Regions from separate parts of the Parageobacillus caldoxylosilyticus genome, predicted to be linked through region 1. Evidence: riboswitches for the same ligand, from Rfam matches in the RefSeq annotation. Region 1 holds a riboswitch; the other holds the start of a gene.

Evidence for each region. A riboswitch is a leader RNA that binds a small molecule or an ion and turns the genes downstream of it on or off. The one in region 1 is predicted to bind FMN.
Region 2: it holds a riboswitch for FMN, as region 1 does, so the genes downstream of both, BV455_RS18510 (ECF transporter S component) here and ribD (bifunctional diaminohydroxyphosphoribosylaminopyrimidine deaminase/5-amino-6-(5-phosphoribosylamino)uracil reductase RibD) in region 1, are expected to answer to the same signal.

Annotation. Positions count from the first base shown of each region.
Region 1 covers NZ_CP040553.1:2,976,992-2,981,926, reverse strand. The annotation lists gene BV455_RS15335 (bifunctional 3,4-dihydroxy-2-butanone-4-phosphate synthase/GTP cyclohydrolase II) at 1-1,027, opposite strand, end outside; gene ribE (riboflavin synthase) at 1,051-1,698, opposite strand; gene ribD (bifunctional diaminohydroxyphosphoribosylaminopyrimidine deaminase/5-amino-6-(5-phosphoribosylamino)uracil reductase RibD) at 1,713-2,804, opposite strand; FMN riboswitch at 3,139-3,272, opposite strand; gene BV455_RS15320 (peptidylprolyl isomerase) at 3,529-3,969, opposite strand; gene BV455_RS15315 (DUF1002 domain-containing protein) at 4,308-4,935, shown strand, end outside.
Region 2 covers NZ_CP040553.1:3,635,447-3,640,381, reverse strand. The annotation lists gene BV455_RS18520 (MFS transporter) at 1-1,105, opposite strand, end outside; gene BV455_RS18515 (sulfite oxidase-like oxidoreductase) at 1,441-2,058, shown strand; gene BV455_RS18510 (ECF transporter S component) at 2,122-2,703, opposite strand; FMN riboswitch at 2,860-2,993, opposite strand; gene pepT (peptidase T) at 3,148-4,380, shown strand; gene BV455_RS18500 (bifunctional metallophosphatase/5'-nucleotidase) at 4,426-4,935, opposite strand, start outside.

The sequences.
Region 1 (4,935 bases):
CACCGAGGTCTTTTAAAATTTGCGCGCCGATGCCATAATCGCGCAAATCGGCAGGAAACCCGAGCTTTTCATTGGCTTCTACCGTATCATAGCCTTGCTCTTGCAGCTTATACGCGCGCAGTTTATTCATTAATCCAATGCCGCGCCCTTCTTGGCGCATATATAAGAGAACGCCGCGCCCTTCTTCTTCAATTTGGCGGAGTGCTGCATGAAGCTGCGGTCCGCAATCGCAGCGATACGAGCCAAACACATCTCCTGTTAAACATTCAGAATGCACGCGGACAAGAATCGGTTCGTCCGGAACAATTTCGCCTTTTACGAGCGCCACATGTTCTTTTCCATCAACTACATTGGTATAGCCGACCGCTTTAAACCGACCGAATTCTGTCGGCAGCATCACTTCCACTTCGCGTTTTACAAGCTTTTCTCTCTGGCTGCGATATTGAATTAAATCTTTAATCGTAATCATTTTCAATCCAAACTCATCCGCGATGTTGCGCAAATCCGGAACGCGTGCCATCGTGCCGTCTTCTTTAATAATCTCGCAAATCACTCCGGCCGGCTTTGCTCCGCATAACCGAGCTAAATCCACCGCCGCTTCCGTATGGCCGGCGCGCCGCAATACACCGCCTTTTTTCGCGACGAGCGGAAACACATGTCCCGGCCGTTTAAAATCGCTTGCTTTGGCGTCAGGATCGAGCAGCGCCTGAATTGTCATCGAACGTTCATAGGCGCTGATTCCCGTCGTCGTCGATTTATAATCGATGCTGACGGTAAACGCCGTGCCATGGGAATCGGTATTATGGTTCACCATCGGCGCAAGGTCCATCTTGTCCGCCAATTCTTCGGTAATCGGCACGCAAACAAGCCCGCGCCCGTATTTAATCATAAAATTGATCACTTCCGGCGTCGCTTTTTCGGCCAGTGCCACGAAATCCCCTTCATTTTCCCGGTCTTCGTCATCGCATACGATAATTACTTCTCCTTGCTTCAATGCCTCAAGTGCTGCTTCAATCGTATCAAACATCTGTTTGTGCCCCCTTTTTAGCTTTACTTATAGCCGTGCCGTTCCAAAAATTCGAGCGTAATGGCCGATTGCGTTGCTTCCTTTTTTTCTTCCATAAATTGGGCAACATATTTCCCGATCATATCGCACTCAATGTTGACAATATCCCCTGGATGTTTTTCCCCTAAAATCGTTTCCGCACGCGTATGGGGGATGAGGGAAATCGTAAACGTATGATCCGTCAGCCCAAAAATCGTTAAACTTGTGCCGTCGACCGCGACCGATCCTTTTAAAATCATATATTTGCGCAGTTCTTTTGGAATTTCAATTTCGTAGTATACCGCATTGGCCGACGGCCATTTGCGGACAATCCGGCCGATGCCGTCCACATGCCCGGAAACGAAATGGCCGCCGAAACGTCCATTCGCCGCCATCGCCCGTTCCAGATTGACTTTGGACCCTTTTGTTAATGTGCGGAGCGACGTCGCTTTGACTGTTTCCGGCATCACATCGACCGTAAACGTACGGTCGGTAAAGGACGTGACCGTCAAACAAACCCCGTTGACCGCAATGCTGTCTCCAAGATGGACATCCGTCAAAATTTTTTTTGCACCGATCATCATCACAATCGCTTCACCCGACTGCTGTATTTGTTCGATCGTGCCGATTTCTTCCACAATTCCGGTAAACATCCTTCATTCACCCTTTATATGTTCGGTATGGCAACGATTTTTATATCGGGACCGATCCTTTCCACTTGGCGGATTTGAAGCTCCATCACCTCCGCCATATTGGCAAAACCGACCCCGCCGATTGGCGTCGGCGCCTGTTTTCCGCCGATGATTTTCGGGGCAAAATAGGCGACAATTTCATTTACTGCCCCCGCGCGGATAAAGCTGTCATGCACATGCGACCCACCTTCGACAAAAAGCGAAGTAATTCGTTTTCCGCCAAGCACGCGCAATAATTCTTTGATATCGATGTAAGGTTTATCCATGGAAATCACTTTTACATATTCTTTCTCATACTGTCTCTTTTTTTTCTCACTGGCCTCACTGCCGACAACGATCCACGTTTCCGCCGCGCCGTCACGGATCACGTTGGCATCGAGCGGGGTGCGCAAATGCGTATCCAAGACGATGCGGATCGGGTTTTTTCCGCCCTCCACAAGCCTTACTGTCAAGCTCGGATTGTCGGCAATCACCGTATTGACCCCGACAAGAATCGCATCGTGCAGCGCCCGGTAACGATGCACGTCTTCCCGGGCCGCTTCCGATGTAATCCATTTGCTTTCCCCGGTCGACGTCGCGATTTTTCCGTCCAGGCTGCTTGCATATTTGAGCGTCACAAACGGCGTTTTCGTTGCAATATAGTGGAAAAATACGCGGTTTAATTCATCTGCTTCTTCTTTCAGCACGCCAAGCTGTACCTCAATTCCCGCCTTTTGTAGCTTTTCGATTCCCTTTCCGGCCACAAGCGGATTCGGATCCGTCGTAGCGATGACGACGCGGCGGACGCCCGTTTCGATCAACAAATCGGCGCAGGGCGGCGTCTTCCCGTAATGGCTGCACGGCTCCAATGTGACATAGACCGTCGCACCCTTCGCCTTTTCGCCGGCCATGCGGACGGCATGTACTTCCGCATGCGGCTCCCCTGCTTTTAAATGGGCGCCCAATCCGACCACTTCTCCATCTTTCACGACCACCGCCCCGACAACCGGATTAGGAGACGTCTGCCCGATCCCTGCTTTGGCGATTTCAAGGGCCATGCGCATATATTGTTCATCGCTTCGCACCATGTTTGCCTCCTTTTTTTCATAAAGAAAAGCCCCAGGCGCAACATCCTGGGGCAAAGTTATGCAGAATCATCAGCAACGTATGTAAAAAACCGTAAAGCGGGGCTCGTTTCTTTTTTAGATAAACCGACCGACATAAAAACAAATATCGTCTATGGATATTTTTAACAAACTGGTTGCCGTCTATCCGTAAAAAAACGAAAAATGAACTGCGAAAAGCGATGTTTCCCCGCTCAAACAGCTGCCGTTCGAAATGCCTTGACATCCTGCAACAAAGGCAGAAACCGCGCAGGGAAAAAATGCCTACGCAACACGAACAGGCAATCATTTATACGTTGTGATCCTTCTCCCATCCAGACTATACTGTCGGCTCCGGAATCGCACCGGATCGTGCCTATACGGCTCGCGGGCTGAGAAGCGCATCGCTTCATCACCGCCGGTCGGGAATTTCACCCTGCCCCGAAGGATACACCGGTATGAAATTGAAATTTTTTAATTTTTAATTATTATATCACATGATAACCGTTTGTCCATTCTTCCATAGCATTGTCGTTATTTGGCAATGAATATCCAGTAAATCGCTCCCCACAGCAGGCTTGCTCCGAGCAGAAGAAAAAATAAAAGCCAATTTCTTCGCTTCATTTTTTCACCTCTTGCTATGATCTGAACACGACATGGAAAAAAGACTTAACAGCCCCGCCGTCTGCCAAGTCTTTTTTCCGCCTGTTTATTCCTCATCAAACACTTTAACTTCTTTCATGACATCCCCGTTTTTCATGGATTTTACTACATCCATTCCCGATGTCACTTGGCCAAACACCGTGTGGATGCCATCAAGGTGCGGCTGCGGTTCATGCACAATAAAAAACTGGCAGCTTCCTGTATCTCGTCCACGGTGCGCCATCGAAATCGCACCAGTCACATGCTTATGTGGATTGTTGTCCGTTTCGCATGGAATCGTATAGCCTGCATCCCCCATGCCGTTGCCATACGGACATCCGCCTTGGCTGACAAACCCAGGAATGACGCGATGGAACGTTAGCCCATTATAAAAACCTTCATTCGCTAATTTTTCAAAGTTAGCAACCGTAATCGGCGCTTCATTTGGAAACAGTTCAAACTCGATTTTTCCGCCATTTTCCATTAAAATATATCCTTTTTTCGCCATACATTCCAACTCCTTTTTTGACTTACGCATCATTATCATACTATTATAGTTGATATAAAAAAAGCAAGAAACTTCACATAGCACATTGATATTGGCAGATCCAGCAAGCAATATAGCCAAACGCATATGATACAATAAAATGATAGCACTAAAAACGCATATATTTTAATATAATGATGGAAGCTATGGTATTCTCGCTTACATACCCCTCCTGCTCCTATAAACGTTAAACTTACAAAATGGATGGTGAGGGAAATGCAAGAGACGGCATTTTAGTAGAAAAAAATGGCGGAAAACGTTATAATCAATTTACCTTTACCAAAGGGGGATATGTCGTTATGAAACGAATATTGGCAAGTTGCTTGCTTGCAGCGCTGTTCTTTACATTCCCGGCGATGGCGGCTGCCGATGCCGCGGAAGGTGATGTCATTATTACGTTGGGCGAGAACTTGACCGAGCCGCAAAAGCAAAAAGTATTAGAAGAGATGAACGCGCCGGATAACGCGCAAATCATCACCGTTTCCAACGCTGAAGAACATAAATATCTCGATGGGCTAATCCCGAAAGCGCAAATTGGAACGCGGGCGATTTCATCAGCGATGATCACGATCGGCGCCCAAGGTTCCGGATTGGACGTGGAAACGCATAACATTACATGGGTAACAAAAGAGATGTATACAAACGCGCTGATTACAGCCGGGGTAAAAGACGCGAAAATTTATGTCACCGCTCCGTCTCCGGTATCCGGCACAGCTGCATTGACCGGGTTGATGAAAGCGTATGAAGTTTCTTCCGATAAAGTGATTCCTGATGAGGTGAAAAAAGTAGCAACGGAAGAAATGGTAAAAACCGCAAAGCTTGGTGATTCCATCGGACAGGATAAAGCAGTGGCTCTCCTTGCCAAAATAAAAGAGGAAATCGCCAACAATCCGCCGCAAACGGATGCCGATTTGCGAGCGCTTATTG
Region 2 (4,935 bases), 660 kb from region 1:
CACGCGCGACAAAAAACATAAATCCTTGAGCTCTTGCACGATATTTGGTTGGAAACAACTCGCTAGCCCATAATCCATAAAACGCTTGTGCCCCAAAACCTGCAGAACAACCCCACAGAAAAACGAATAAAAGCAAAACTGGAATTGTCATTTTCGCATATACCAGTAATACCCAAGCAACAATACCCATGATAGCAGAAACAGCGTATATCGCCCTACGACTTTTCCTATCCCCTAACCTCATGAAGACAAAGTATGTAGAAAGGACGGTAAAAATCCAAAGAACTGCTTGCAACAAGTTCGCAGTGCTTGCAGACAATCCACCGACGGTCTCATAAATATATGGCATAAAAAAGCCCATCGCCCCCGCTGTTAAATTCCAAAACAGATAGACTCCAAGTAAAAGAAGTAACGCCCTACGATTTACTTTTTTGCTAAATAATTCCCTCAAGGAAGTATTGGAATGTTGACCAATAGCCCGCAATGCTTCCTGTTTTGCTTTTTCTTCTTTCCATATGGACGATTCCACTAAACCTCGTCGTATATACCATGTGATGAATGCGATTACAAATAGATGCGCAAAAATAAGACGGCTACCGAGAAGACCTAGAGGTGCTAGTAATACGGAAAGCAGTAATGCCGCTACTGGTCCCAAGGACCAAGCTAACTGCGCTGTTCCTGTATGTGCTGCCCTTTTTGTATGCGGCGCCTCTTCAGCTATATACGTCCAAGAAGCCGGAACACCCGCTCCCACTGCCAAACCAGTAATAATGTAACCCGTCAACAACATAGGGAAATTTATTGAACAGATAATAAAAAACATTCCAAGCATGTACACGAGCAAATCATAGGTATAAATGAATTTGCGACCATACTTATCACAAAGATAACCACCTAATAAAGCACCAATCGCAGCTCCAAATGCATTTGCACTCACAGCACCCAATAATCCGATTTCAATGTCATTCAAATGCAAATACTCCACCCAAAGAGATAATCCTCCAGCTCCAGCAACGATTGAACCCGCTTCAATATAATTCGACATCGCCACTGAAATCGTTGCCTTCCATCCTTTGGTTTGCTTGATGCCAATATAACCAGACATTGTTTTCTCCCCCTTTGTTTTTTAACTAAATTTTAAATATAAATAAAATATTCGGAAAAATGTTGAGATACTATCATTTTGATTCTCTTCTAAGATATTCTATTTATCCCCACCTTTTTTGTTTATGTTTATTTTAAATTATATTATATTTTTGTTTTTATTTGAATATGTTATTTTTATTTGTTTTAACTATATTACTTATAAAAGTCTCATCTATTCGTCATTGCTTTACTCGTTTTCTTATTATCTTTTCCTTTTCCTTACATAGTTGCATCACTTTATGTAAAAGCAGTATGATTAGTTCATACGATCATAATAGAAAGGAAGGGAGATAAATGACCAAACAACTGCCGCCAGGCCAATTTGAAACGGAAAAATGGCCGATTCTCCATGAGGGGGATGTCTATCAATTTGATGAATCAACATGGGAATTCCGCTTATTTGGGGATGTGAAAGAAGAAGTCTCTCTTTCCTATCGGCAAGTAATGGAGCTGCCAAAAACGATATCGACGATCGATATGCATTGCGTGACCACGTGGTCAAAGTTTGATACAACGTTTGAAGGAATCGCTTTTCGCGAGTTTTTGCGCTTTGTTGAGCTGGAGCCGGATGTAAAATATGTGAAAATTTACGGCTATTTGAACGGAGACCGCTTCGGCTATTCGGCGAACTTGCCGCTTGAAGCGCTCATGGGCGATGACGCGTTGTTTGTGTACCGCTGGAAAGATAAACATCATGACTGGCAGGATATTTCCCCGAAACATGGCTATCCGCTCCGCTTTATTCCGCCCGCATCGTTTTACTTATGGAAAGGGGCGAAATGGGCGTCAGGCATCCGGTTTATGAAAAAAGACGAGCCGGGATATTGGGAACAGCGCGGCTATTCGATGACCGCCAATCCGTTTAAAGAAGAACGCTTTGCCAATCCGGCCGGCACGTTTAAGTTATGGTGACGGAGCTTTCCGAACGAAAAACGAGGACCGCTTCGCTCAGGAAGGGTCCTCGTTTTATTATGACTAAACATGATTGACTGCTGTTTGTTTTTGTAGCCAAGGGCTGAGCCGGGCAAACAAAAGCATAAAGACAATGGTAATCATGACGCCTTTTACTGCATTAAACGGAAGGATGGCAGAAACGACGAGCGCTTTTGTTTCCGGCGCGCTCATCGCCGGAGCGCCTAGAAAGATCGTATATGCCGGCAGAAACACATAGTAGTTCAATACGCTCATCATCAACGCCATGACGGCGGTGCCAGTGGCTAACCCAGCCAGCATTCCTTTTTTCGATTTTGTTTTATGATATACGTAATATGTCGGCAAAATAAACGTAATCCCGGCCATGAAGTTGGCGATATGCCCGACCGGAACGCCGGTAGGACTGCCGACCATGAAATAATTCAGCACATTTTTTAGCAATTCAACGAGCACTCCCGCCAGCGGACCGTACAAAAGCGCGGCGATCAATGCCGGAACGTCGCTGAAATCCACCAATAGAAAGTTTGGAAACGGCGGAAGCGGAAAGTTTAACAGCATCAGCAAATACGAGATGGCACTAAATACCCCAATCAAGACAAGTGCGCGGACATTCATTTTTCTCATGTCGATTCTCCTCTCCTTCTCGTGATTCATCCTCACAAGAAAGAAGGCTGCCATCTTGAGCGTCAAATAAAAAACCCTTAAGTGCTCACACTTAAGGGAGAAAAAGGGTATGCTCAAATAGACGTTCGAGCGCGCCGCATTCGAACGCCGGCAAACCTTCATCTTCTCCCATCCAGACTATACTGTCGGCTCCGGACTCGCACCGGATCCTGCCTTGCGGCTCGCGGGCTGAGAAGCGCAATCGCTTCATCACCGCCGGTCGGGAATTTCACCCTGCCCCGAAGATGAATCGTATATTTTTTATATGCGATTGTACATTTAGTATACAATTTTTATATAAATTCTGTCTACCATTTTTTATGCAACAAAGTTTTTTATTTGCACAACATTTTTATGATAAAATAAAAACGGAAAAAGATAGCAAATAGTAAGGAGAGTGGCTAGATGAAACAGGAAATCATCGAACGCTTTACGAAATACGTTAAAGTCAACACACAATCCGACCCAAACAGCGACACTTGCCCTTCCACTCCTGGCCAGCTGGAGCTTGGAAACATGTTGGTGGAAGAATTAAAAGCAATCGGCATGAAAGACGTGACAATGGATGAAAACGGATACGTAATGGCAACATTGCCGGCGAATACAGATAAAGATGTGCCAACCATTGGCTTTTTAGCCCATATGGACACAGCAACCGAATTTACGGGAGCAAACGTCAATCCGCAAATCGTCGAAAATTATGACGGCGGCGATATCGTCTTAAACGAATCGTTAAACATTGTCCTGTCGCCAAAAGATTTCCCGGAATTGGCCAACTATAAAGGCCATACGCTCATCACCACCGACGGCACGACGTTATTGGGAGCAGACAATAAGGCAGGGATCGCCGAAATTATGACGGCGATGGCTTATTTAATTCAGCACCCGGAAATTAAACACGGCAAAGTGCGCGTCGCCTTTACGCCGGATGAAGAAATCGGCAGAGGCCCGCATAAGTTTGACGTCGCTAAGTTCGGCGCTAAATTTGCGTATACGGTCGACGGCGGCCCGCTCGGCGAATTGGAATACGAAAGCTTTAACGCCGCGGAAGCAAAAATCACGATCAAAGGGAAAAACGTCCATCCGGGCACTGCCAAAGGAAAAATGATCAACTCGATGAAAATCGCGATGGAATTTCACGGACAGCTTCCTGCTAACGAGGCGCCTGAGCATACGGAAGGATACGAAGGATTTTATCATTTGCTATCCTTTCAAGGAAATGTCGAAGAAACCATGCTTCATTACATAATCCGCGACTTTGACCGCCAGCAATTTGAAGCACGCAAAGCAAAAATGCAGGAAATCGCGGCAAAATTGCAAGAAAAGTACGGAAAAGAGCGAATCATGATCGAAATAAAAGACCAATATTATAACATGAAAGAAAAAATCGAACCGGTCCGTGAAGTCGTCGATATCGCCTATGAAGCGATGAAAAACTTAAATATTGAGCCGAAAATTTCGCCGATCCGCGGCGGGACGGACGGTTCGCAGCTTTCCTACATGGGACTGCCGACGCCAAACATCTTCACCGGCGGCGAAAACTTCCACGGCCGCTACGAATATATTTCCGTCGACAACATGATCAAAGCAACGAACGTGATTATTGAAATTATCAAGCTGTTCGGGCAAAAAGCGTAACATAAAAGCTGGTTCCAAGCCGCTGTTTGGAACCAGCTTTGTTTTTCAGCGCAGTTTTTGAATGCGCCCTTCGATGTGGGCATCAAATGGCTGCGGAAGCTGTTTGATATAATCGACGAGCGCATCCAGATCGACCGGTCCCACTTCCCGATTTTTTCCCTCCGTAAATACCGTGAAGTTATCTCCTCCATCAGCCAGGAAGCTGTTCGCCGTAACGGTGTATTCCGCATTTGGATCGAGTTTTGCGCCGTTTGGCAAATAAATATCGACGACTTTGTCCCCAATCGGTTTGCTTGCGTCCCAAGTATACGTAAGACCGGAAATTTGCAGCATGCGCGTTTGATTCGACTGCCATTGTTGATTTAACAGTTTGCGGATTTGTTCTCCCGTAAGCGTCATTTTTACTAGTTGATTGCTAAATGGCTGCACGTTATACAGCTCTCCCCATGTCACTTCCCCTTGTTCCACATCGGCGCGAATGCCGCCAGGGTTCATAAAAGCGAAGTCGGTTTTCATCGCTGTCCGCTGCGCGTCCGCAATCAAGTTTCCTAAAGC